3 regions of the Thiohalorhabdus denitrificans genome follow, and region 2 is predicted to be linked to each of the others. Evidence: riboswitches for the same ligand, from Rfam matches in the RefSeq annotation. Region 2 holds a riboswitch; each other region holds the start of a gene.
The links. A riboswitch is a leader RNA that binds a small molecule or an ion and turns the genes downstream of it on or off. The one in region 2 is predicted to bind cobalamin.
Positions count from the first base shown of each region.

Region 1: it holds a riboswitch for cobalamin, as region 2 does, so the genes downstream of both, AN478_RS12215 (cobaltochelatase subunit CobN) here and AN478_RS14770 (hypothetical protein) in region 2, are expected to answer to the same signal.
Region 3: it holds a riboswitch for cobalamin, as region 2 does, so the genes downstream of both, AN478_RS12125 (TonB-dependent receptor domain-containing protein) here and AN478_RS14770 (hypothetical protein) in region 2, are expected to answer to the same signal.

Region 1 covers NZ_LJCP01000014.1:96,847-104,302, forward strand. Annotated here, with positions in the region: gene AN478_RS12215 (cobaltochelatase subunit CobN) at 1-4,395, opposite strand, end outside; cobalamin riboswitch at 4,511-4,725, opposite strand; gene AN478_RS12220 (DUF1622 domain-containing protein) at 4,818-5,198, opposite strand; gene AN478_RS12225 (urease accessory protein UreH domain-containing protein) at 5,208-5,888, opposite strand; gene AN478_RS12230 (hypothetical protein) at 6,099-6,326, opposite strand; gene AN478_RS12235 (PLP-dependent cysteine synthase family protein) at 6,489-7,456, opposite strand, start outside.
Region 2 covers NZ_LJCP01000011.1:340,400-347,855, forward strand. Annotated here, with positions in the region: gene AN478_RS14765 (ABC transporter permease) at 1-625, opposite strand, end outside; gene AN478_RS11080 (ABC transporter ATP-binding protein) at 622-1,302, opposite strand; gene AN478_RS11085 (carboxymuconolactone decarboxylase family protein) at 1,429-1,743, shown strand; gene AN478_RS11090 (hypothetical protein) at 2,127-2,705, opposite strand; gene AN478_RS11095 (MBL fold metallo-hydrolase) at 3,393-4,088, opposite strand; gene AN478_RS11100 (hypothetical protein) at 4,249-4,797, opposite strand; cobalamin riboswitch at 4,894-5,097, shown strand; gene AN478_RS14770 (hypothetical protein) at 5,245-5,790, shown strand; gene AN478_RS11110 (hydrogenase maturation protease) at 5,787-6,227, opposite strand; gene AN478_RS11115 (Ni/Fe hydrogenase subunit alpha) at 6,224-7,456, opposite strand, start outside.
Region 3 covers NZ_LJCP01000014.1:81,058-88,513, forward strand. Annotated here, with positions in the region: gene AN478_RS12125 (TonB-dependent receptor domain-containing protein) at 1-1,282, opposite strand, end outside; cobalamin riboswitch at 1,388-1,636, opposite strand; gene cobM (precorrin-4 C(11)-methyltransferase) at 1,752-2,519, opposite strand; gene AN478_RS14170 (cobalamin biosynthesis protein) at 2,709-3,089, opposite strand; gene AN478_RS12140 (bifunctional cobalt-precorrin-7 (C(5))-methyltransferase/cobalt-precorrin-6B (C(15))-methyltransferase) at 3,086-4,333, opposite strand; gene AN478_RS12145 (cobalt-precorrin-6A reductase) at 4,368-5,132, shown strand; gene cobJ (precorrin-3B C(17)-methyltransferase) at 5,114-5,884, opposite strand; gene AN478_RS12155 (precorrin-2 C(20)-methyltransferase) at 5,874-6,626, opposite strand; gene AN478_RS12160 (precorrin-8X methylmutase) at 6,623-7,264, opposite strand; gene cobG (precorrin-3B synthase) at 7,254-7,456, opposite strand, start outside.

The sequences.
Region 1 (7,456 bases), on a different contig from region 2:
GGCCCACAGGTACCAGGGCACGTGGCGATCTCGGGATTGGCTTTCGCCATCGCGGGCCTCTTTGTTCGATTCCCTGTCGGATTGCCGGCCCTCGCTCCGCTCGACCTGGCGGGCCTGCCCCGATTCGGTGGCCCGTTCGGTCGCGGCGGGGGCCGCCGCTCCTGCATCCTTCCTTTCGAGCGATTGCGCTTCGGGGGCCTGCTTCACCTCGGCTACCGTTTGCACTGCCTGCCCCTGCTCCTCCGGCTGCTTGCCGCCGGCGGCTTTCAGCTTCTGGTCCAGGGCCTCGGCCAGATCGTCGCCGATCTGGCCCTTCACGTGGTCGAAAACGGGATGCTTGGGCCGGGTATGGCCGGAGCCGGGCAGACCGTTTTCCACAACCGCCCGGGCCAGCTCCTCAGCAAGCTCCTGCTGGGTGGCCTGGGAGGCCTCCCAGAAGCCCTTGGCGATGGCCACATTCATGATGGCGAGCATGTTGGTGCGCACGTGGGCCCGGTTGCCCTCGACCAGGAATTCGTCCAGGTCCAGATCGTGCTTGTCGTCGAGGTAGACGTCCTTGACCTCCTGCCACACCCAATCGTCGATCACCGCCGGATTGGTGACCTGCCACCCCCATAGGTGCTCCATGAACTTGGAGCCCATGGTGCGGGCGCCGCTGTAACCGTGGTCCATTTGGGCCCGGAGCCAGGCGGGGTTGAGGAAGCGGCCGCGCAGCTCCTGCAGCAGGGCGGCCTCCAGGGTCTGCATGCTCGGGTTTTCCGGATCCGAATGGTCGATGATGCGGCTATCCGGCGCCGCACCGGTGACCTGCTCCACGGCCATGGACAGCCCGCCCAGGTAGTCGAAGGCGTCGTTGTTGTCCAGCAGCCCGTAGAGGTTGGAGGCCCGGCCCAGATAGGTGCGCTCCACCCGGCCCAGGTTGCGCCGGAAATCGCCGTGGGCGGCCTCGCCGGCGGCACCGGCGCCATAGGCGTGGCCCATACGGCGCAGGTAGGTGTCCGCCACCTCATCCCGCTTTTCCCAGGAGCCGGAACGCTCCGCCATGCGGTTGACGCCGGCTCCGTAGCTGCCGGGGGCGTCGCCGTAGACCCGCAGGATGGCTTGGTTGCCGGCGTCGGCCGGCTCGGCTCCCTCTTCCACGCCCCGCCGGGCGTCGGCCACCCAATGGGCGGCCACCTTATTGCGCTTTAGCGACTCGGTGCCGGCATCGCGCAGCTCGCCCAGGGGCTTCAGGGCCGCCTCCAGCGCCGGGGTCAGCTCGGGATGCTTCTCCCGGATGGTCTGGCTGGCACCGTCCAGGGCCAGGCGCACGGACTTATCCAGCCAGGCGTTGAGGTTGCCGTAGAGGTCGCGGAACAGACCGGAGGTGGTGAACACCACGTCACGGCGGTAGCGGCCTTCTTCCAGCGGCCGGCGCTCGATGCCCTCGACGATACCTCGGCTGTTCCACACGGGCTTAATGCCCAGCATGTCCATGCCGAAGGCCACCATGGCGCCCTCGTCACGCACCGTATCCGAGGCCCACAGCACCACCGCCTCGCTGCCCTGCGGCGGGCCGTTATCGCCCTCCTTGCGGGCGTCGGCCGCCATTTGCGCGCCCATCTCCCAGCCCACGCGGCTGGGCAACAGGTTGCCGTTCAAGCCGAAGAAGTTACGGCCGGTGGGCAGCACCTCGGGGGTGCGGACAGGGTCGTTGCCCTTGCCCGGGGCCACGAATCGACCGTCCAGACCGGCCAGCAGCCCGTCCATCTCGCGACCTGGCGAGTCGGCCAGGGCCTTGCGCCATTTGTCCTTGATCTCGCCCGCCCCGGCCATGGACTCCAGCATCATCCGCCGCTCCTCATTGGCCCACTCGGCGCCGAAGATGTGCAGGCCCCGGGGCATGAACTCCTCCTGCATCTCGGTGAGGTGGTGGCCCACCTCGTGCACCAGGAGGTCGCCGCCCACCTCGTCCAGGCTCAGCTCGGGATTGCCCCGCTCGGCCCGCAGCTCCGACTCCAGCTCGGAGACCATGTCCAGCTCGGCGATCTTGTCGCGGATGCGGTCCAGGGCGCGCTCACGGGCGGGGGTATTGCCCTGGCCTTCCGCCGACTCGAAGCTCTCCACCAGCCCACGCAGCTCCAAAAGCTGGTCGTACAGGGGCGTGGTGGACAGCGGCGGCGTGAGGTGGTCCACCATCACCGTCAGGCCACGGCGCTTGGCCTGCAGGCCTTCGCCCACGCCGTCGACGATGTAGGGGTAGACGCCGGGAATGTCGCCGGCAATGAGCCGCGGATAGTCGGTGTCGGTGAGCCCCACCCGGCGCCGGGGAAGGAACTCGTAGGTGGAGTGCCGGCCCAGGTGGACCAGGGCGTCCGCGCCGAACTGCGACTTCAGCCAGTGGTAGTAGCCCAGGTACTGGTGCGGCGGCGGCACGGCCAGGTTGGCGTGCAGCAGCTCCTCGTTCACCTCCCAACCACGCGGCGGCTGGGGGCCGATCCAGACGTTGCCGAAGCGCAGGCCGGGGATGAGCATGTCGCCGTCGTGGACCATGACCCGCCCCGGGGGCTCACCCCAGCCGTGCAGGCCCTCGATGCCGGTGTCGCGCAGGCCGTTCACCAGCCTTTGCGCCTGCTCCCAGCTGGCATCGGGCTCCTCGGCGAGCAGGGACTCGTATTCGGCGCGCAGCTGGTCCAGCAGGTCCCGGGCACGGGCGGTCGCCGGATGGTCCGCCCCCTCCACCAAGTGGCGCAGATCGCCGTGCATGCGCTCCAGCAGGTCCCGGCCCAGGTCCAGCCGGCCCGACTCCTCGGCCTCGCGCAGGGTCTCGTGCAGAAAGCCCAGGGGGCCGTCGCGCATCTCGGCACGGATCGGATCGGGCAGCCCGGCGAACCACTCCCGGTACGCCTCCGCCGACAGGGTGGGCACCTCGCTGTGCAGGCGCGCCAGCTCCTCGCGATTCTCGGGCAGGTTCACCCCCTGCTCCTGCATGCGCTCCAGCAGGGCCTCGGGGGAGCCGGGCAGCTCGCCGGTCTCGTAACCAGCGTCCCGCATGTTGCGCAGGATGCGCAGCAGCGAGCGCGGCACGTCCAGGTTGTCGGCGCCGATGTTGTGCCGGCCCGGGGGATGGTTGTAGTAGAGGATGCCGACGCGCTTGTCACTGTTGTCGGTGCGCCGCAGGCGGATCCAGTTGGCGGCGCGCTCGGCTATGGCGGCCACCTCCCGCTCCACCGGGCGGGTGGTGGCGAAGCGCAGCCCCGTGCGCGGGTCGGTGTGCGCGGGCTCCGCCGCGGCCAGCACCAGGGGCTGGCTGACGCCCTGCAGCTCGGGCATGCCCACACGGTAGTGGATGGAGTCCTGGGGCAGGCCGTCGGCGGACATCCGCCATTCGCCCCGGGTGCGGTCGGCGAGGCGGATGCCCTTGAGCACGGGCACGTCCAGCTCCTTCAGGGCCCCGGTCACCGCCTCGCGTCCCTCGCCGCCGCCCACCACGAAGTCCTGCAGGCTGATTACGGCCCCGAGGTCCGCCGGGGCACTCACCTTGCTCAAGCGCTCCACGGCCTGGCGGCTGGCCGTGCCCCAGCGCGCCAGCACGGCAAAGCAGGCCGGCCCCCGGGACTCCACCTCCTCGCAAAGGGCGTCCAGAAGGCGGCGCTTGCCGGCGGCGTCGCCGTCGTCGTAGGCCAGCACCGCCACCGCCGGCTCGCCCTCGGGCAGGTCCAGCTCGTCGGCGGCTACCACCGCGCCGTCGCGGTGGTAGCGCAGCGGGGCTGCCGGCTGCGGCGGGGCGGCGCTCACCTCCACCCCGCCCTTGCTCAATAGCCAGGCCACCAGGTTGGCGGCGTTGTCGGCGCCGCGCCCCCGCCAGTAGGCCCGGCCACGGAGCCACTCGGCCTGCTCCGGGTATTCGGCGGCCATCTCTTCCATGAAGGCCAGCGGATCCTCGTCGGCCCCCGGATCGGCGCCGATCACCGCTTTCGCCTCGCCGGAGAGATCGGCCAGCGGCCGCTCGCCGTCCAGGCGCGACTGGCGCACCAGGGAGCGGGTGCTGCTGACGATAAACACCGGCGCCCCCTTGGGCGGAGGCGACTGGCGCAGCAGCCGCTTAAGGCGCACGGCGGCATCGCCGAACACCCCGGCCATGAGCACGGCGTCGGCCCCGGCCCACAGCCCGGCCACCTCGGCGTCGGAGAGGTCCGAGAGCTGGCTCGGGGTCCGCAGCACCACCTCGTGATTGGGATGGTCGTCCAGATAGCGGTGCGCCCCGCCGGCGGCCATGGCCGCCGAGCGCTCCGAGACGACGCCCACCAGCTTGGCCGCCTGGGCGGAGGCCGCCGGGGCCAGGAGGACGGCTAGCAGGGGAAGAAGGAGTAAGACGCTTCGTGCGGCGCGCCACGCCGCATTCGGGAAAGACATGAGAACTCCGCTGCGCCGGTTCCAGGATCGGGCGATTCCGGGCAGCGCGGGGGAGTCAGTGACGGGTCAGCGGCTGGAAGGGCCGGCTCCCCGCACGTCGCGCCCCGCGACGCCGTGGGTCAAGCCGCTCCAGGCCGGTCTCCGGGCTGACGAGCTGGCGGCGGGGCCGCCGGACGGTTGCCTTCCCGCGCCCGCAGGCGCAGTGGCCAAAGACCGCCCATCACTCGCTTACCGTTGCGGGGGCAGCGCCGGTTGGGCCGTGCGGGCCGTCCGGACTTCCCGTTTCACCCCGGCCGCGAGGCTCGGGGAACCTGGAGCAGGTTGGGATTCTCGGTCGGGCAAGAATCCCCGGAACCCGGAGAGACTACGGGTCAAGATGGGAAAAGGTCAACTTGCCGGGAATGCGCCGGTAGTGGCCCCGGCTACCCCCGACCGGAACCACCGCGGCTGCCCTTGCCATCTTGCTCCACGGCGTCCCAGGGCAACCGACCCTCGATTTCCAGGTGCAGGGCCAGGACGAGGAAGGTCCGGATCAGGATGATCATGGCGAGCATGAGCACGCTGTTCAGGGTGTAGTCGATGGCCACGGTCTTGATGATGTCGGCGGCGACCAGGAACTCCAGGCCCAGGATGAGTCCGCGCACGCTGCGCCGGCGGTATTCCAGGTAGGCTTGATGGGAGGACCAGTGCCGCAGACGCCCCAGATAGACGGCGGTGGCCACCAGGAACCCGCCCAGGATGACCGCGATCCCCACGCCTTCCAGGATCTGGACCAGGGCATTGACGACCTCCCGGAAGCCCACGGCTGACCCTCACCCGGCCAGCCAGGCACCGCCGAGCCCCAGGGACAGGGCACCCACCAGGAGACGGAAACCGTTCATGAGGGCCTCGCCGCGGCGGGCCAGCCAGCCCTGGAGGCCGCCGAACAGGAGGCCGAAGGCGAGCATGCTGGCCAGCACACCCAGGGAGAAAAGCAGCAGGTAGGCCAGACCGGCCCAGGCACCGCCCTGGTGGAGGGTGGGAACCAGGGCCATCAGGGGCGCGGCGCCGGCGAAACCGTGGAGGATGCCCACCATGGTGGGGCTGTGATCGGCCAGGCGGACGGTGCGGGGTGGATGGAGATGGGCCGGTGTGGCCAGATGGACGTGGAGGCGGCTGCCGTGCCGGTGGGGGCGCAGGCGCACCCCGCGCCGCCACAGATCGGCCCAGACCCAGAGGCCCAGGGCGATGAGCACCAGGCCCACACCCCCCTCGGCCAGCGCGTACAGCCCCTCCGGAAGATGCCAGCCGAGGGCCAGCACCACGATGCCGATGGCGAGGATGGTGGCACCGTGGCCCAGGGCCCAGGCGGTGCAGAAGCGCAGCACCCGCCGCCAGCCGGGACGCCGCGTACCCAGGGCGGTTACGGCCATGATGTGGTCGGCGTCGAAGGCGTGCAGCAGGCCGAGCCCGAAGCCGAGGAACAGCAGGCCGGTCAATCCGTCATCCGCCATGGGTTCTCCGGGGAATGGATGGGGCCCCTTTACCCCCATCCACACCCATGGGGGCGCCAAAATCAACCCCGCCGAAACCTAGAGGGCAGCCCGGCGATGGGGGCTGCCCTCCTGTATCCTCCGGCCCGGATCAGGACCCCAGACCGAATCCATCCCAAGAGCCCCCTGGTGTCGCAGGGGGGCCCTTTCCGGGTAGTGGGCCGTTGCCGCTCAGGCGACCTCCTCGTCGTCCCCCGGCGAGCTGCGGTCGACGGCGATGCGCACGGGCTCACCAAATACGCGCCCGTATTCCCGTCCCACCTCCTCGGCGGTCATCTTCGTCAAGCCGCTATAACCGTTCCAGACGATGTCATCGAGCGCCTCGTGATTGCGGCGGAGGCGGTCGCGCTGCTGGGCGAACAGGTCATTGATGGCTTCTCTATAAGGGATCCAGCGCATGGCGCCCTCCTATGGTCAGAGGTTGAGGCCGGCGAGGCGTCGCCGGTGGACAATTGGTTCCGAACTCACACTTCACGGGTCGTCGTTGAATTCCCTGTAGATGACGACAGCCCCCTTTCCTTCGCCGCCCCCGAAGGGGGGATTGATGGATTCAAGCGCGTTTTACCCTCCCGACTCGCTGCCCTGGACCGCCGCCGACAGGAAGTGCTCCGAGAAGTATTTTTCCCCACCGTCGCAGAACAGGGTGACCACGGTCTTCAGCTCGGGACGGTCCCGTTGGAGCTTCTTGGCCGCAAGCAAGTGCGCCCCCGAACTGGGCCCCACGAAGCACCCGTGCTGCTGGGCGATGCGCCGCATCTCGCTCACCGCCTCGGCGCTGGGGACGGCCAACAGATAATCCACCTCGTCCCGATGGTCCTGGAGGATCTGCGGCACAAAGCCGTCGGAGATCCCCTCGATCTGGTGGCGGCCCACCGCTCCGGTAGCGATGGTGCGGGACTCCGTCGGCTCCACCCCCACCACCAGGCAATCCGGATTGACGGCCCGAAAGGCCTGCCCCAGACCCACCAGGGTGCCGCCGGTTCCGATCCCGGCCACCACCGCATCGGGCACGGCGCCCTCGGGGAGCTGGTGTAGGATCTCCGGGCCCAGCCACGTCCGGTTCTCCTCCACGTTCCATTCGGAAGCGAACTGGCGGGGACAGAAGTAGCCCTCGGTCTCGCCCAGCTCCTGGGCGCGCGCCAGGGCCTCGTTGACATGGAAGTCGCCCACTTCCATCACCTCCGCCCCCAGTGCCCGGGACAGGGCCAGGCGCTCCGAGCTGATCCCCACGGGCTGGACCACCAGCATGCGGTATCCCTTCACGGCCGCCACCATGGCCATGGCGTTGCCGGTATTCCCGCTGGAGGCCTCCACGATGGTGTCGCCCGGACGCAGCTGACCCGCCTCCTCGGCCCGCTCGATGATGTGCTTCGCGATGCGCGCTTTGATCGAGCCGGACGGATTCAGGAACTCCAGCTTGCACCACACCCCCTCCAGGTGGGCCAAGGGCGTGTTCCCTATCCGCTCCAGTACCGTGGCGGCCCCCTTCCCCTGCGTCGGGCGGAAGTCCGGACTGAGAACGCTGTCCA
Region 2 (7,456 bases):
CGATGCGGTCCAGCTCCCCCACGCGGTCCAGGGTCCACTGCGCGGTGGCGATGTCCATCACCGCCCCGTCGGACCAGAAGGTCCCGGCGGGCAGAAGCCCCACCACCCGCAGGGTCACCGGCTCCGCGCCCACCTGGGCGCGCAGGGTGTCACCGGGGTCCTTGCCCAGGCGCTCGGCGGCGTCGGGACCCAGCAGCACCGCCCCCCTGGCGAGCAGGTCCCGGAACGCCACCCCCTCCTCGCCCAGTTCGGGTAGGTAGTCGCCCCGCACCGCGGCGTCGCGCAGCAGGTCCACCCCCAGCACCGGCAGGTCGGCGCCATGGGCCACCGGCACCTCGGCGCGCAGGGCCGGGAAGGCCTCCGCCACCTCCGGCAGGGCGCGGATGCGGGGCAGGAGGTCCTCGTCCAGGGCCCCCTGCGCGGGCTGCACGGTGGTGCCCGAGCGGCCCGACAGGGCGGAGACGCCCTGCTCGAAGCTGTGCAGTGCGGAGGCGTTGACCCAGTGGATGGCCGCCACCATGGCCACGCCCAGGGCGATGGCCAGGGCCATGCCGGCGGCCTGCATGGGCCGCCCCGCCAACGGGGCCCAGACCAGGGCCCGGAAGAGCAGCCGGAGGGGTTTCACGGTTCCCGGTGCAGCCGGTGGTGGGCCAGGCGGTAGCGGGTGTGGACGCGCGCGGCCACCTCGGGGGCGTGGGTCACCACCAGGGTGGTGGTGCACAACTCCTCCACCGCCTCCACCAGCAGGTCCATCACCGCCACCGCCGTCTCTTCGTCCAGGTTGCCGGTGAGCTCGTCCGCCAGCAGCACCGGCGGGCGGTGGATCAGGGCCCGGGCGATGGCGGTGCGCTGGGCCTGGCCGCCGGAGAGGTGGCGGGGATAGGCGTCCGCCTGCTCCGCCAGGCCCAGGCGCCCCAGGAAGCTCCGGACCCCCTCGTCCTCCCAGCGCTCCCCCTGCAGGGCCAGCGGCAGGGCCACGTTCTCCGCCACCGTCAGGTAAGGCAGAAGATGGAACTGCTGGAAGACGAAGCCGAGGTGGGCGCGCCGCCAGCGGGCCGCCGCCGACTCGTCGAGGGCGGTCACCTCGGTGCCGAGCACCGTCACCCGGCCGACCTCCGGCACCGCCAGCCCCGCCACCAGGTTGAGCAGGGTGGACTTGCCCACCCCGCTGGGCCCCAGAACGGCGGCGAGCTCGCCCCGGGCCAGGGTCAGGTCCAGGTCCTCCAGCAGGGGGCGGTCGGCGCCGGGGTAGGCGAAGCGGATTCCCTCCAGCTGTACCGCATGGGATTCGGCTTGGGCCAATGAAGCCTCCGGTGTGGCGGGAAAATTCACGCTACCGGCGCCCCGCCGGGGTTGCAAGGCCCGCGCTCCCGACCAAAGCTGGTCAAGGGGACCCGGTGGCGACTACCCCCGAGCAAGGAGACGGCCATGAACGATCTTCCCCGCCACTACGAGCAACTCCGGGAGGAATTCCCCCGCTATCTGGAGGCACTCGAAGACCTGGGGCAGGCGGCGCGTGACGCCGGCCCCCTGGAGGAGCGCACCACCAACCTGGTGCAGCTGGCGGCCGCGGCCGCGCTGGGGTCCGAGGGCGCCGTCCACAGCCACACCCGCCGCGCCCTGGAGGCCGGAGCGACCCCGCAGGAGATCCGACACACCCTGGTGGTCCTCACCAGCACCATAGGGTTCCCCGTTACCTCCGCGGCCCTGAGCTGGGTGGAGGACGTGATCGGCGCGGGCTGAGCCCTGCGGCCGGGGCGCACAAAAAACGCCGGAGAGCGTATCCCCGGCGTGGTCCCCTTTTGCCGTCCGCAGGGCGGACAGCTCGGTCTTTTCCCGGCCCTTCCCCTGGTGCCGCCGGCATCCCCGTGGCGCGGTAACTCCCGGGCCTCCGCCCGGCAAAGCGGCCCGGAGGGAGTGCGCGGGCCGGGAACGCTCCCTCCACAGGGCCTGAACTACCTACCATTTGGTTTCGGCGTGGGCGTAAGTCTCCTGCAGCCGGGGATTTAAGTCAACCAACTGAAATTCTGGGGATTATTGAGCATACCTGCCCCCACCCTCCTGGATTGGCGCGGGATCGATCTCGCTGGCGTGACTCGGCGCCGCGATCCTGCCGGGCGGGGCATTTAGCGGGAGGAATCGGATGGGCCCGCGGAATCCGGAGCACGCCCCCGGAAATCCTCCCGCTCCGGCTCGATCCCGTCGTGGCGGACCTCGAAGACGTCGCGATCCTTGCGGGAGTGGTGCTCGGCGTTGCCCTTGTGCGGCTCCGCCTCCGGGCCGGTTTCCTTCTCCGGGTGGACCTCGAGCTGGATCCGGGTGCGGTGGCGCTTCAGGGGAATCACCACCCTTTCCTCGGTACCCGGTTGGGGGTTGAAGTAGCGCTTCAACCAACCCGGCTGGGCATGGAAGGATTTGGGGTCGATGCCCTCGCCGTAGCGTACCGTCATGGCGAAGGTCTTCTTGCCGTCCACGTGGAGGCGGTTCTTCAGGGGCCGGGTGTAGGAAAGCAGCCGGTTGGCGGCCTCGTCCTCGCGACCAGGCCGGTTGCCGAGGAAGACCTCCTCCTCCTCCAGCGGCGGAGTCACCCCGGGGCAGGCGGGGCCGGCGATCATCCCGGTGACCGTGAAGTCCTCGATCCAGGGGAGACGGGGGTCGTGCTCTCCGTAGGACGCGTAGTCCCATTCATCTGGGTTGTTATCCATGGCCGGAGTCAATTGATATTGACGGAGGCCAGGCTTAGTAGGAGCTACGATAGTCAGGCCGTCCCTTTCCTGCCCGGGCTTTTGGTACAAGCCCCATGACGCTTCCCTGGAAATACCGATTCCAAATACGGAAGCACTTCCCCATTCCGCATTTACCGCGGAAGGAACATACTCACCATCGGCGAATATCCCAATATATCCCTCCTTTCCCTGGGGAATGGGAAGCTCTCCGGAATACTCGATGGTCTTGTAACAAGATATATCGAGATCCAGCCCTGAAATGATCCCTTTATTTTCCTCCGGGGCGGCAACGAAGTATTCATACTGGTAAAAGCCGTCCGCCCTCTTCCTGTAATCCACCTCAACCTCGGTCCTGGATATATCCTCGTCCCTATACAAAGGGTCCTTAAGTTCTGACGCATAAATATGCGACCCAAAAACAAAATTATTTGTGAAAATGAGGCCCGCCCCGGCGAGCCTGACGCGTGATGCGGACATTCCCTTCCCCCTTGTCCTGGTGCAGCTTCCTCAGGACACGCCCATAGCCCCTCCGGAGCGCAAATCCCGTAACTTTAATACGGCCTCCGCCCGTTTTCTATCAGACGGTTGAATAAGGAGCAAGGACAAAAAAACGCCGGGGCAATCGCCCCGGCGCCCGGCCGTGAGGGGAGAAACGGCCTTGCAGGGTCAGGCGGCGTGCTTGCGGCCGCACTGCTTGTTGGCGGGCACGGCCTCGTCGATCCGCTTGGGATAGGGGAGGTCGAGGTTGGCCATGATCGCCAGGAATTCGTCGTGGCTCTTGTCCATCCCCAGGCGCGGGTTGCGCTCCTTCTCCTGGCCGATGGTGGAGACATGGCGGTGGTTGTAGTCGTGGCCGGGATGGACCAGGGTCTGCTCCGGCAGCGCGAACAGCTTGTTGCGCACCGACTCGAACAGGGCCTCGGCGTCGCCGTTCTGGAAATCCGTGCGACCGCAGCCGTCGATCAGCAGCGTGTCGCCGGTCAAGACCATGTCCCCGACCACGTAGCTGTGGCTGTCGTCGGTGTGGCCCGGGGTGAAGAGGGGCTCGATGCGCACGCTGCCCACCTCGATGGGCTCGCCTTCGCGCACGCGGAAATCGGCGCAGTCCACCCCGCTTTGCTCCGGCAGGCCGACGCGGCAGCCGGTGCGCTCGCGCAGCTCGTTGTCGGCGGCCACGTGGTCGGCGTGGACGTGGGTCTCCAGGACGTACTGCAAGGTCAGGCCGTGCTCCGCCAGGACCTCCAGGTCGCGGTCCACCATGGAGGCCACCGGGTCCACGAGGACGGCCTCGCGGGTCTCCTCGTCGCCCAGCAGGTAGGTGTAGGTGGAGGTCTCGGGCTCGAAAAGCTGACGGAAGATCATGGTGCTCCCTCCTTGGTCCGGACGGCGCGGACGACTGGAGTTTTAGAGTATTAGCGCTTTCTAATCTGCTTGGAAAGCAGCGGCCGGGCAGAGTTCCCGACCTTTTCCGTCGGCCTTTCGGATGGAGGTGGGGCGGGTCGGGACCCGTTTCAAGGCCCGGCTAGTGGAAGCGGTAGCCGATGCGGAACCGCAGGCCGGTGTAGTCCACGTCCCGCCCGTCCCAGACCCCGAGCCCCTCGGCGCGGGTGAGCATGCCCATGGTGTAGAGCTCGCCGGGGCCCTGGACCCCCAGGCTGAAGCCCCAGCCAAGGCCCATGCCGTCCCGGGTGTAGCGGTCGCCGTCCACCACCTGGCGGTGCAGGCCCAGGTGGGCGCCCACGAACATGGTCCGGTACCACGCCCGCCCCTCCAGGCCCAGGATGCTGTTGCGCACGGAGGGGTCCCCGGCCAGGTCGTCGCTGGTCTCCAGGGAAAGACTGAAGAAGGGGTTCCAGGAGAAGGCGCCGTTCACCGGCACCTGGTAGTCCAGCCCGAGATTGGCCCCGTGGCTGGAGTAGTCCCGGTCGGCGGGGGAGTCGCTGAAGCGGTTGTCGTGGAAGGCCAGGCCGCCGAAGAGGCTGGGGCCGGCCACCGGCCCCGCCTGGGCGGCGGATCCGACCAGCAGCAGGATGGGCAGGACGAAGCGGGACAGGGTCCGGGCAGGGCGCATGATTCCTCCAGGGGCTGCGGTCTCGGGTACCGCGCAAACCTAGGGGATTTCCCCGATCCCTGCAATGCCCCTTGCCAGCGCCCCGCCCTTGCCCGTATCTTGGGCCTTATCTCCGGTTCACCCCCAAAATATTGGGTGTTGCAAGAGGGAACCCGGTGCGAATCCGGGACTGACGCGCAGCGGTGTTGGGGAACGAAAACCGCACGAGGTCGCCGACCTCGGGCACTGCCCTTCGGGGTGGGAAGCCGCGGCCGTAGGCTGCCCCTGAGTCCGAAGACCTGCCGGAGAGCCCCGTCCCCTGGACGGGACCCGCGAGCCTTCGCGTCGGCGTCCGGATTCCGGACCAGGGCTCCCGGGACCGGCGGGCCGCCGCGCCCCCGTGCTCCCGGCCCCGCCGCGTAGGCTCCAATCGACCGATAACGCGCTTTTGCGGCGATTGGAGACCCCATGAGCAGCCGTTCCCCCCGTCCCGGCCCCTGCGTGGGCCCCGCCCTCCCGTCCTCCCTGGACTCCGCCTCCCCGCTTCAGTTGGCCGCCGACCACCTGCGCCGCGTCCTGCGCCTGCAGGAAGGGACCGGTCCGACCGCCGAGGAGCGGATCAACCACCAGGTGCAGGACCTGCTGCAGCGGCTCCCGACCGATGCCCCGCCGGCTCCGGAGGACCTCGCCGACCAGCTGTGGGCCGCCCTGCTGGAGGCCGGCCGGCCCGCGGCGGCCCGCTTCTTCCGCCCCTACCGCGCGGGACGGGGCCCGGTCCTCTGGGTGCGGCGCGCCGACACGGGGGCGGACCCCCTGGCCCGCGAGCGCGTGGAGGCGGTGCTGGAGCGCCGTTGCCGGTCCCTGGAGGAGCCCCTCCTGGACGGTCCGCGCATCCACCGGCTCTGCCGAGCCCAGCTGCGCGACGGCATGCGCGAGGCGTCGCTGGTACGGGTGCTGGCGCTGACGAGCCCGGGGCAGGCCGCGGTGCTGGACCGCCTGTGCGGGGGCGCCTAGGGGCGACTCCGGGCGGCCACCTCCTCCCGCACGGCCGCGGCGGCCCGGGCCACCACCGCCTCCGGCGGTGGCTTCCGGACATCGGCCTCCACCCCGACCACCACCCACTCGGGCAGGACCCCCACCCGCTCGGCCAGGGCCAGGGCCTCCGCCAGCCCGAAGCCGTGGGAGGACAGAGGATCGGCGGCGGGGAGCCCATCCAGGCCGCGGAACCGGTGCAGGGTCCCCGGCGGGGCCCCGCTGCGCACGGCGTCCACCAGCACGGCGTAGCCCACGCCCTCCAGGTGGGGGAGCAGCCCCGGGCCCGGGCGGTCCAGGGCCGTAAGCCGCACCGCCGGCCAGCGCGCCTCCGCCTCCGGACGCAGCGCCTCCACCACCGCCCACCCCACCCGGTCGCCGCCGAAGGGGGAGCCGATGCCGAGCACGGCGATGCTCATCGGCGGTGGACGGTGAGGTCGAGGAAGTGCGTGGCGCAGGAGATGCAGGGGTCGTAGTTCCGGATCACCCGCTCGCCGAGGAAGCGCAGCTCGTCGTCCGGGGCGTCGAGGCCGCGGGCCTCCAGGCTGAGGCGCAGATCCTCCTCCATGCGCGCCTGGTTCTGCGCCGTGGGCGGCACGATGCGGGCCGCGGTGACGCGCCCGGCGTCGTCGGTCTCGTAGCGGTGCCACAGGACCCCCCGCGGGGCCTCGGTGGCCCCGTACCCCGTGCCCGCCCGGGGCGCGACCTCGGCGTAGGGCCGCTCCGGGACCCGGTAGTCGCCCAGCAGGCGGACCGCCTCCACCAGGGCCGCGTGGATCTCCAGGGCTCGGGCAAGCAGGGAGTGGAAGGGGTTGGTGGAGGGCAGCGCCGGTCCCGTGTCCGCCAGCAGGGCCCGGGTCGCCGCGGGCAGCACGTCGGCGTTGATATTGAGCCGGGCGAGCGGACCCACCAGGTAGGGCTCGCCGTCCAGGCGGGCGTGGAAGGCCGTGGAGTGGGGCACCTGCTCCTCGGTGACGTGGTCGGCGAATTCGGCCACGGGCACATCGAGGCCGGTGGAAGCGGCAATCCGGCCCCGGTTCATGGGGTAGTCGGCGCCGTTGCGCAGGGCCAGGCAGGGGAATTCCTGGCCGTTGTCCGGCAGATCGAATCCCGCCGCCCAGCGCGCCAGGGCCTCCGCCTCCGGAATGGCGGCCTCCAGGCGGCCCCGCAGGTCGGCGACGTCTGCGGCCTTCGGCGCGTGGTGGAAACCGCCCACCCGGGCCCCCACGGGGTGCACCGCCCGCGCCCCGAACAGGGCCATGAGCTCGTTGCCCAGGGCCTGCAGGCGCATGCCGCGGCGTACCTCCCCCGGGTAGTCGGCGGCCATGGCCAGGGCGCTGTCGTAGCCGAAGAAGTCCGGCAGGGCCAGCAGGTGGATATGCAGGGCGTGGCTCTGGATCCATTCCCCGCAGTAGAAGACCCGGCGCATGGCGCGCACCCAGTCACCGGGCTCCACGCCGAAGATGGACTCCAGGGCCTGCACCGCACTCATCTGGTAGGCCACCGGGCAGATGCCGCAGATGCGCGCCACCGCATCCGCCACCTCGTGGTAGCCCCGCCCCTCCAGGAAGCGCTCGAACATGCGCGGCGGCTCGAAGATGCGGAGCTTGAGGTCCGTGATTCGGCCGCCCGCCGCGTGCACCTCCAG
Region 3 (7,456 bases), on a different contig from region 2:
ACTCCTCCGGCTTCAAACCGGGATTGCTGAACCCGGGGTAATAGAGCTGGTTGAAGGTGGGCGCCTTGAAGGCCGTGCCGTAGGAGGCCACCAGCTTCAACCCCTCGGAGAGACGAAAGCCGAGGTTCGCGTTGCCAGTGGTGTGCTCGCCGTAGGCCTCGTTGTCGTCATGCCGCAGGCCGAGCCCGACCTCCACCGGACGCCAGTCGGCGAGCCACTGGGCGAACACCGCCCGATTGTACCGGCTGTCCGCGGCGTAATCCCGGCTGGAGTCCACCTGGTCTTGCTGGTAGTCGGCCCCCAGGACCAGTTCCTGATAGTCAGTGACATAGAAGCTGTTCGTCCAGGAGCCCTCCAGCCGCCGGGTCTCGTAGAAGTCGGTGCGCTGGCCGTCCTTGAAGATTTCGCTCTCGTCCCGGCCCTCCCCGACCCGCAGCCGAGTGTCCCAGACGGCACCCATGGACTGCAGAAAGGTCGCGGCAGCGGACTGCTGGACGATCTCGTCCTCATGATCGATATCGGGCTCCCAGGAACGGTCGAACTCCGTAGTTCCCTCGGCGCGCATGAAATCCAGCCCGGCCTCGGCCCCCGTCCACAGCTGCTGCTTCAAGCTCGCCGAGGCGGAGGTGCGCTCGTAGCCGTCATGGTCGGGGTTGCCGCCATCCTGGACGTCGATGCCCTCGGTGGCCACATGGTCAAGGCCCAGGCTATAGCGCGTGCCGGCGCTGCCGCCCCGCACCCCGGCGCTGGCTTCCCGGTGGTTGTGGCTGCCGTAGCCGACTTCCGCATGGGGATGAAAGCCTTCTTCGCCCCGGCGCGTGAAGATCTGGATCACCCCGCCCACGGCCTCGGCACCATACAGGCTGGAGCGGGGCCCGCGCACCACCTCGATGCGCTCGATCTGCTCCACGGGCAGATGCTGGAAGGCCGCCTTGCCGGTGGTGGCCGAATTCTGCTTGATGCCGTTCACCAGCACCAGAACGTGGTCGCTGTTGGTGCCGCGCAGAAAGACGCTGGAGTCCTTCCCGGCGCCGCCGCTGTTGCTCATCTGCAGGCCCGGGACCCGCTGCTCCAGCAGATCCTGCACACTGTGGGCGCTGCTGTCCTCGATATCGCTCCGGTCGATCACCGTGGTGGCCGCCAGGGTTTCGGACAGGGACTGGGTGGTCCGGCTCGCGGTGACCACGGTCTCGGCAAGTTGGGGCGCGGCGGTGGCGGAAGCGAGGGGGATGGCCGCGCCGAGCAGCACGGTTCCGGAATACGGAATACGGGATTGAAGCAAGTTGTCCTCCTGAGACGTGCACACCCGCACGGGCCGGGCATCTCGGAGGACTTCACAGGCGGGACAGGACGGCGGAGGTCCGCGCCCGGCACCGCCCTCCGCAGTGCCGCAGCCAAACCTCAGGCCGGTCTCCGGGCTGGCGAGCTGGCGGGTCCTCTCCGGGACACCGCCGGGACAGCCGCCTTCCCGCGCTTTTCGCGCAGTGGCATGAAGGCCGTCCCGTCACTCGCCTACCGTTGCGGGGGCAGCGCCGGCTTTGGCTCCCCTGGTCTCCCAAGGCGGGCCATACCGGACTTCCCGTTTCATTCCACGGCCCTGCCGGGGCCGCGGAACACCTGAGGCGGGTTTTCTGGATTGCCATTGCCGGGACATCCCCGGCAAAAAGATGGCCTATAACCTACATGGGCCACCAGGGGACGTCAAAGCCTGGCCGCTTCCCACAGTTATAAAGGGAAGTAGGCCCGGGAACCTAGTTGCCGTTTTCCTGGCCCCGGAAACGGCGCACGTGCTTCGGGTCGTAGAGGGCGCTGTTCCGGAAATCGCCGGGATCCAGGGCGGGCCCCACCAGGATCAAGGCGGTGCGCCGTACCGGCAGATCCGCGGCTTGGTCGGCGATGGTGTCCAGGCGGCCGGTGAGGACGGTCTCGTCGGGCCAGCTCGCCCGCAGGACCACGGCGGCGGGACACTCGGCCCCGTAGTAGGGGGTCAGGCGGGCCACCACATCCTCGATGTTGTGCAGGGACAGGTGGACGGCCAGGGTGGACCCCGTGGCGGCGAAGGCCTCCAGGGTCTCCCCGCACGGCATGGAGGAGGCGCGCCCCTGGGTCCGGGTCAGCACCACCGACTGCGCCACCTCGGGCACGGTGAGCTCGTGGCCCAGGGTGGCGGCCGCCGCGGAGAAGGCCGGTACGCCGGGGGTGATGGTGTAGTCGATGCCCGCCGCCTCCAGCCGCCGCACCTGCTCGCTCATGGCGCTGTAGACGGACATATCCCCCGAATGCAGCCGCGCCACATCCTGGCCGGCCGCGTGGGCCCGCTCGATCTCCGCCATGATCTCGTCGAGGGTCATGGGCGCGGTATTCACCACCCGGGCGTCCTCCGGGGCGTGGGCCAACACCCCCTCGGGGACCAGGGAGCCGGCGTAGAGGCACACCGGACAGGCGGCGATCCGATCGCGGCCGCGCAGGGTGAGCAGATCGGGGGCGCCGGGGCCGGCGCCGATGAAGTGGACGGTCATGCTTCCTCCTGAAAGGGTCACCGCTGTCGGGGAGCAAGATTGGAATGGGCAGCGTGAACCCGTGGCAGCGCACCGTAGGAGCTTGCTTTAGCAAGCGAGTCTTTGATTGGCCCCGGTACCGGTTTCACGGCTCGCCTGCTGAAGCAGGCTCCTACAGACCCGGGGCCCCGATCCTGCCGAGCCGCGGCTTCATCCGGCCCCCTGCCCTATGGCCGCTGCGCAGGTGGCCCGGGGGCTGGCCGTCTTGGCCACCACCAACCGCGCCCCGGGAGCCGCGGCGGCCAGGGCCGCGGCCTCCGCCACCGCCGTCAGGCCCACGGCGGCCTCGGCCGGCGCTGAGCGACTCAGCCCCTCCTGGAACGGGGCCAGATCCTCGGCGCTCAGGTACAGCGGCGTCAGGTCCAGGCGCTCCGCCACCGCCTCCAGGAGGCCGGTTTCCCGCTTGCGCTCCAGGGTGGCGATGCGCCGGGGGCCTCTGTCGCCGGGGACTGCCCGCAGGACGCCGGCGGCGAGCGCCTCCAGCTCCGCCGCGGTACACCGGGCGCTGAACCCCACACCGAGGGCGATCACCGCACCACCAGCGACCAGACGGTCACCGGGCGCAGGGGGCTCCAGCCGCTGAAGCCGCCCAGGGGCTCGGCGCGGTCCACCGCCAGCCGGGTAAGCTGCCCCCCCAGGCGCTCCCGCGCCGCCGCCAGCACGGCATCCCCTTCCACGGTGACGCTGTTGGCCACCAGGCGTCCGCCGGGACGCAGGGCTTGCCGGCAGCGCTCCACGAGCCCGGGCGTGGTCAGGCCGCCGCCGATGAATACCGCATCGGGCGCCGGCAGCCCTTCCAGGGCCTCGGGGGCCTTGCCTTCGACGGTCTGCAGGTCCGGAACCCCCAGCTCCCCGGCGTTGGCGGCGATATTCGCAGCCCGCTCCGGGCGCGGCTCCACCGCCACGGCGCGGTTGGCCGGGTCCGCCAGCATCCACTCGATGGCAATGGCGCCCGAGCCGGCACCGATGTCCCACAGCAGCTCGCCGGCGCCCGGCGCCAGGTGGGCCAGGGTGACGGCGCGCACCTCCCGCTTGGTGATCTGGCCGTCGTGCGTGAAGGCCTCCTCCGGCCGGCCCGGTGCGCGGGCCACAGGCCGGGCTTCGGGATCCGCCCGACAGGCCAGGGCGATGGTGTTCAGGTCCGCCACCGTGGCCTCCCCCCAGTCGGCGGCCCGGGCCTCCCGGCGGCGCTCTTCCGGCCCGCCCATGCGCTCCAGCACGGTCAGGGTGGAGGCGCCGAAGCCGCGCTCCACCAGGCGCCGGGCCAGGGCCGCGGGGGTGGAGCCGTCCCAGCTGAGAAGCAGCAGGCGCGCACCGTCGTGCAGCCAGGGGTGCACGCGCTCCAGGGCCCGGCCGTGCAGGGACAGGCAGCGGGTCTCCTGCAGCGGCCATCCCAGTCGCGCCGCGGCCAGGCTGAAGGCCGAAGGCGCCGGATGGGCCACCATCTCCTCCGGCGGCAGGCGGCGGGCCAGGGTGGCGCCGATGCCGTGCCAGAAGGGGTCGCCGCTGGCCAGGACGCAGACCGGCCGGCCGCGCCGCGCCTCGATCCACGGCAGCGCGTCGGTGAGGGGCGAGGGCCAGGCGATGCGCTCCTGCCCGGGAACCTCCGGCACCAGACCCAGATGCCTGTCCCCGCCGAACACGGTTTCCGCCTGCTCTACGGCGGCCCGGGCGGCGGGAGTCAGCCCCGCCGGACCGTCCTCGCCGAGGCCCACCAGGGTGAGCCACGGTTGCCCATCCCGGGCGGGGCTTTCATCATTACCGGCCTGTGGCATCGTCCCCTCCCCCTCTCCATCCGGGAGCGCTTCCATGCAGGTACTGATCCTTGCGGGCACCACCGAGGCCACGGCCCTGGCCCGGCTTCTGGAGGGCCATCCCCGGCTCGACGGCACCGTTTCCCTGGCCGGACGCACGGCGCGGCCAGCCCGCTCCAACCTGCCCCAGCGCACCGGAGGCTTCGGCGGGGTGGCGGGGCTGGCGGACTACCTGCGCACCAACCGCATGGAAGCCGTGGTGGACGCCACCCACCCCTTCGCCGCCCGCATCAGTACCAACGCGGCCGCCGCGGCGCGGCAGGCCGGCGTTCCCCTGGCGGCGCTGGAGCGCCCGCCCTGGGAGCCCACCGCAGGGGACCATTGGATCCCGGTGGCCGACCTGGACGCCGCGGCCGAGGCCCTGCATACCCTCGGCCACCGGGTTCTGGTCACCACCGGGCGCCAGGAGCTGGCCCCCTACGAGCGCGCCCCGGACAAGCACTACGTGATCCGCACCATCGACCCGCCGGAGCCGCCCCCCGCCCTGCCCGATGCGGCCTACATCCAGGACCGGGGTCCCTTCGACCGGGACGCCGAGGCGGCGCTCATGGACGAGCACGGCATCGAGGTGCTGGTGACCAAGAACAGCGGCGGCGACGCCACCCGCGGCAAGCTCGACGCCGCCCGCGAGCGCGGCATCCCGGTAATCATGGTGGAGCGCCCGGCCCGCCCCGAGGGCGTGCCGGTGCACCACGACCCGGCCGCGGCCCTGCAGTGGCTGGAAGACCTCGCCGCCGGCGGTCATTCCGCCTCCTCGTAGTACCGCGGGGTATAGACCCGGAGCGTGCCGTCGGGCCGCTGCAGGACCCGGGTGGCCGGGATGCCCACCAGCACCAGGGTGCGCATGTCCGCGCGGGCCGGATCGGCCTCGGCCAGGGTGGTGACGGTGAGCCGTTCCTGGTCGCCGCGGCCGGCGGCGGTGGCGAAGATCACCGGCGTCTGCGGCGGGTGGACCTCGCCGAGCACCTCCAGGACCCGGCCCAGCTGCCAGGGCCGGGCGCGGGAGGCGGGGTTGTACAGGGCCATGACCAGCCCCGCCTCGGCCGCCAACCGCACACGCCGCTCCACCACCGCCAGGGGCTTGAGGTTGTCCGACAGGGAGATGGCGCAGAAGTCGGCCCCCAGGGGGGCGCCCAGGCGGGCGGCCGCGGCCTGCATGGCCGACACTCCGGGATGTACGGTGACCTCCACATCCCGCCAGCGGCCCGCCGTGTCCCGATCCACGGCCTCCAGCACCGCCGCCCCCATGGCGAAAACCCCGGGATCCCCGCCGGAAACCACCGCCACCTTCGCCCCCTCGGCGGCCAGATCCAGGGCGTGGCCAGCCCGGGCAAGCTCTTCCCGGTTGTCCGAGGCGTGGCGGCGCTGGTGGCCCGCGGCGACCCGGTCCAGATAGGGCCCGTAGCCCACCAGGTCCGTGGCCTGCTCCAGGATTCCGGCGGTCTCCGGGGTCAGCCATTCCGGACCTGCGGGACCGGTGCCCACCACCGCCACCCAGCCCTCACCGCTCATCGGCGCGCACCCCCCGGCCCGGCAGCACGATCAGGGAGAAATAGGGCGCCTTCGCCGGCGCCTCGGCCAGGGGCATGACCGCCTCGTCGGCCATGCTCGCCTTGGCCACGTACCAAGCCTCCTCGCTGCGCCCCAGCTCCTCCAGCAGGGCGACGATGCGGTCGCGGTGGCTCCCCACCTTCATGATCACCACCGCATCCGCCCCGCTCAGGGCGGCGCGCAGCTCCGCCTCGGGCAGGGTTCCGGGAATCACTGTCAGCACGTCGTCGCGCATGGTCAGCGGCTTGGGCAGCTGAGCCGCCGCGGCCAGGGGCGACGGCACGCCGGGGACCACCTCGGTGGGGAAGCGGTCCTTCAAGCGCAGATAGGCGTGCATGAAGGAACCGTAGAAGAAGGGGTCGCCCTCGTTGAGCACGGCCACGTCGCGCCCGGCCGCCAGGTGCTCGGCCAGCCGCTCCGCCGACTCGTCGAAGAAGGCCTCGATGCGCTCGCGGTACTCCGGGGAGCCGTGGGGCAGCTCGGTGGTGATCGGATAGACCAGGGGCAGCTCCTCCTGGTCGGCCTTCAGGTGGGCCTCGGAGATCCGGCGCGCCTGGCCGGCGCCGCCGCGGCGGCAGAAGTGGGCGACCACCGGGCATTCGCCGATGAGGCGGGCGGCCTTGAGGGTAATCAGCTCCGGGTCGCCGGGGCCGGTGCCGATGCCGTACAGGGTGCCCGGCCGGGCGCTTGGGTCGTTGCTCATATACGGTCACTCGCGAGCGCGTTGACGGCGGCGGCGGTGATGGCGCTGCCGCCGCGCCGCCCATGCACGGTCAGGTACTCCAGCCCCAGCGGGCTTTCCGCCAGGGCCTCCTTGCTCTCCACGGCTCCCACGAAGCCCACGGGGATGCCGAGCACCGCCGCGGGCCGGGGGGCGCCCTCCTGCAGCATTTCCAGCAGGCGGAACAGCGCCGTGGGGGCGTTGCCGATGGCCACCACGGCGCCCTCCAGCTGGGGGCGCCACAGCTCCAGCGCCGCGGCCGAGCGGGTGTTGCCCAGCTCCGCCGCCAGGTCCGGTACGCGCTCGTCGCGCAGGGTGCAGACCACCGGGTTGTCCGCCGGCAGGCGGGCGCGGGTGATGCCGTGGGCCACCATCTCGCTGTCGCAGAGGATGGGGGCACCCGCAGCCAGTGCCGACCGGGCCGACGCGGCGACCCCGGCGGAGAAGCCGATGTCCCCGGGCAGATCGGTCATGCCGCAGGCATGGATCATGCGCACCACCGCGGGCACGAGGTCGTCCGGAAACCGATCCAGATTCGCCTCGGCCCGGATGATGGCGAAGGACTCCTCGTAGATGGCCTTGCCGTCACGGATGTAGTCCGTGGGGCCGCTATCCGCCATGCCCCGCCTCCCTCCGGACCCGGGCGGCCAAGGTGCTTTTGCCCAACCGTTCCATGGTTTTCTCCACACGCTCTCCTTGTCGTTGTTCGGTCGCCACCACCCGGCCAAGCGCCGCCAGCCAGCGTCGGGCCGCCTCCGGAGCCAGCCCCGTTTGCAGCGGCTCCGCCGCCGAGTCGTCCGCCACGGTCAGGG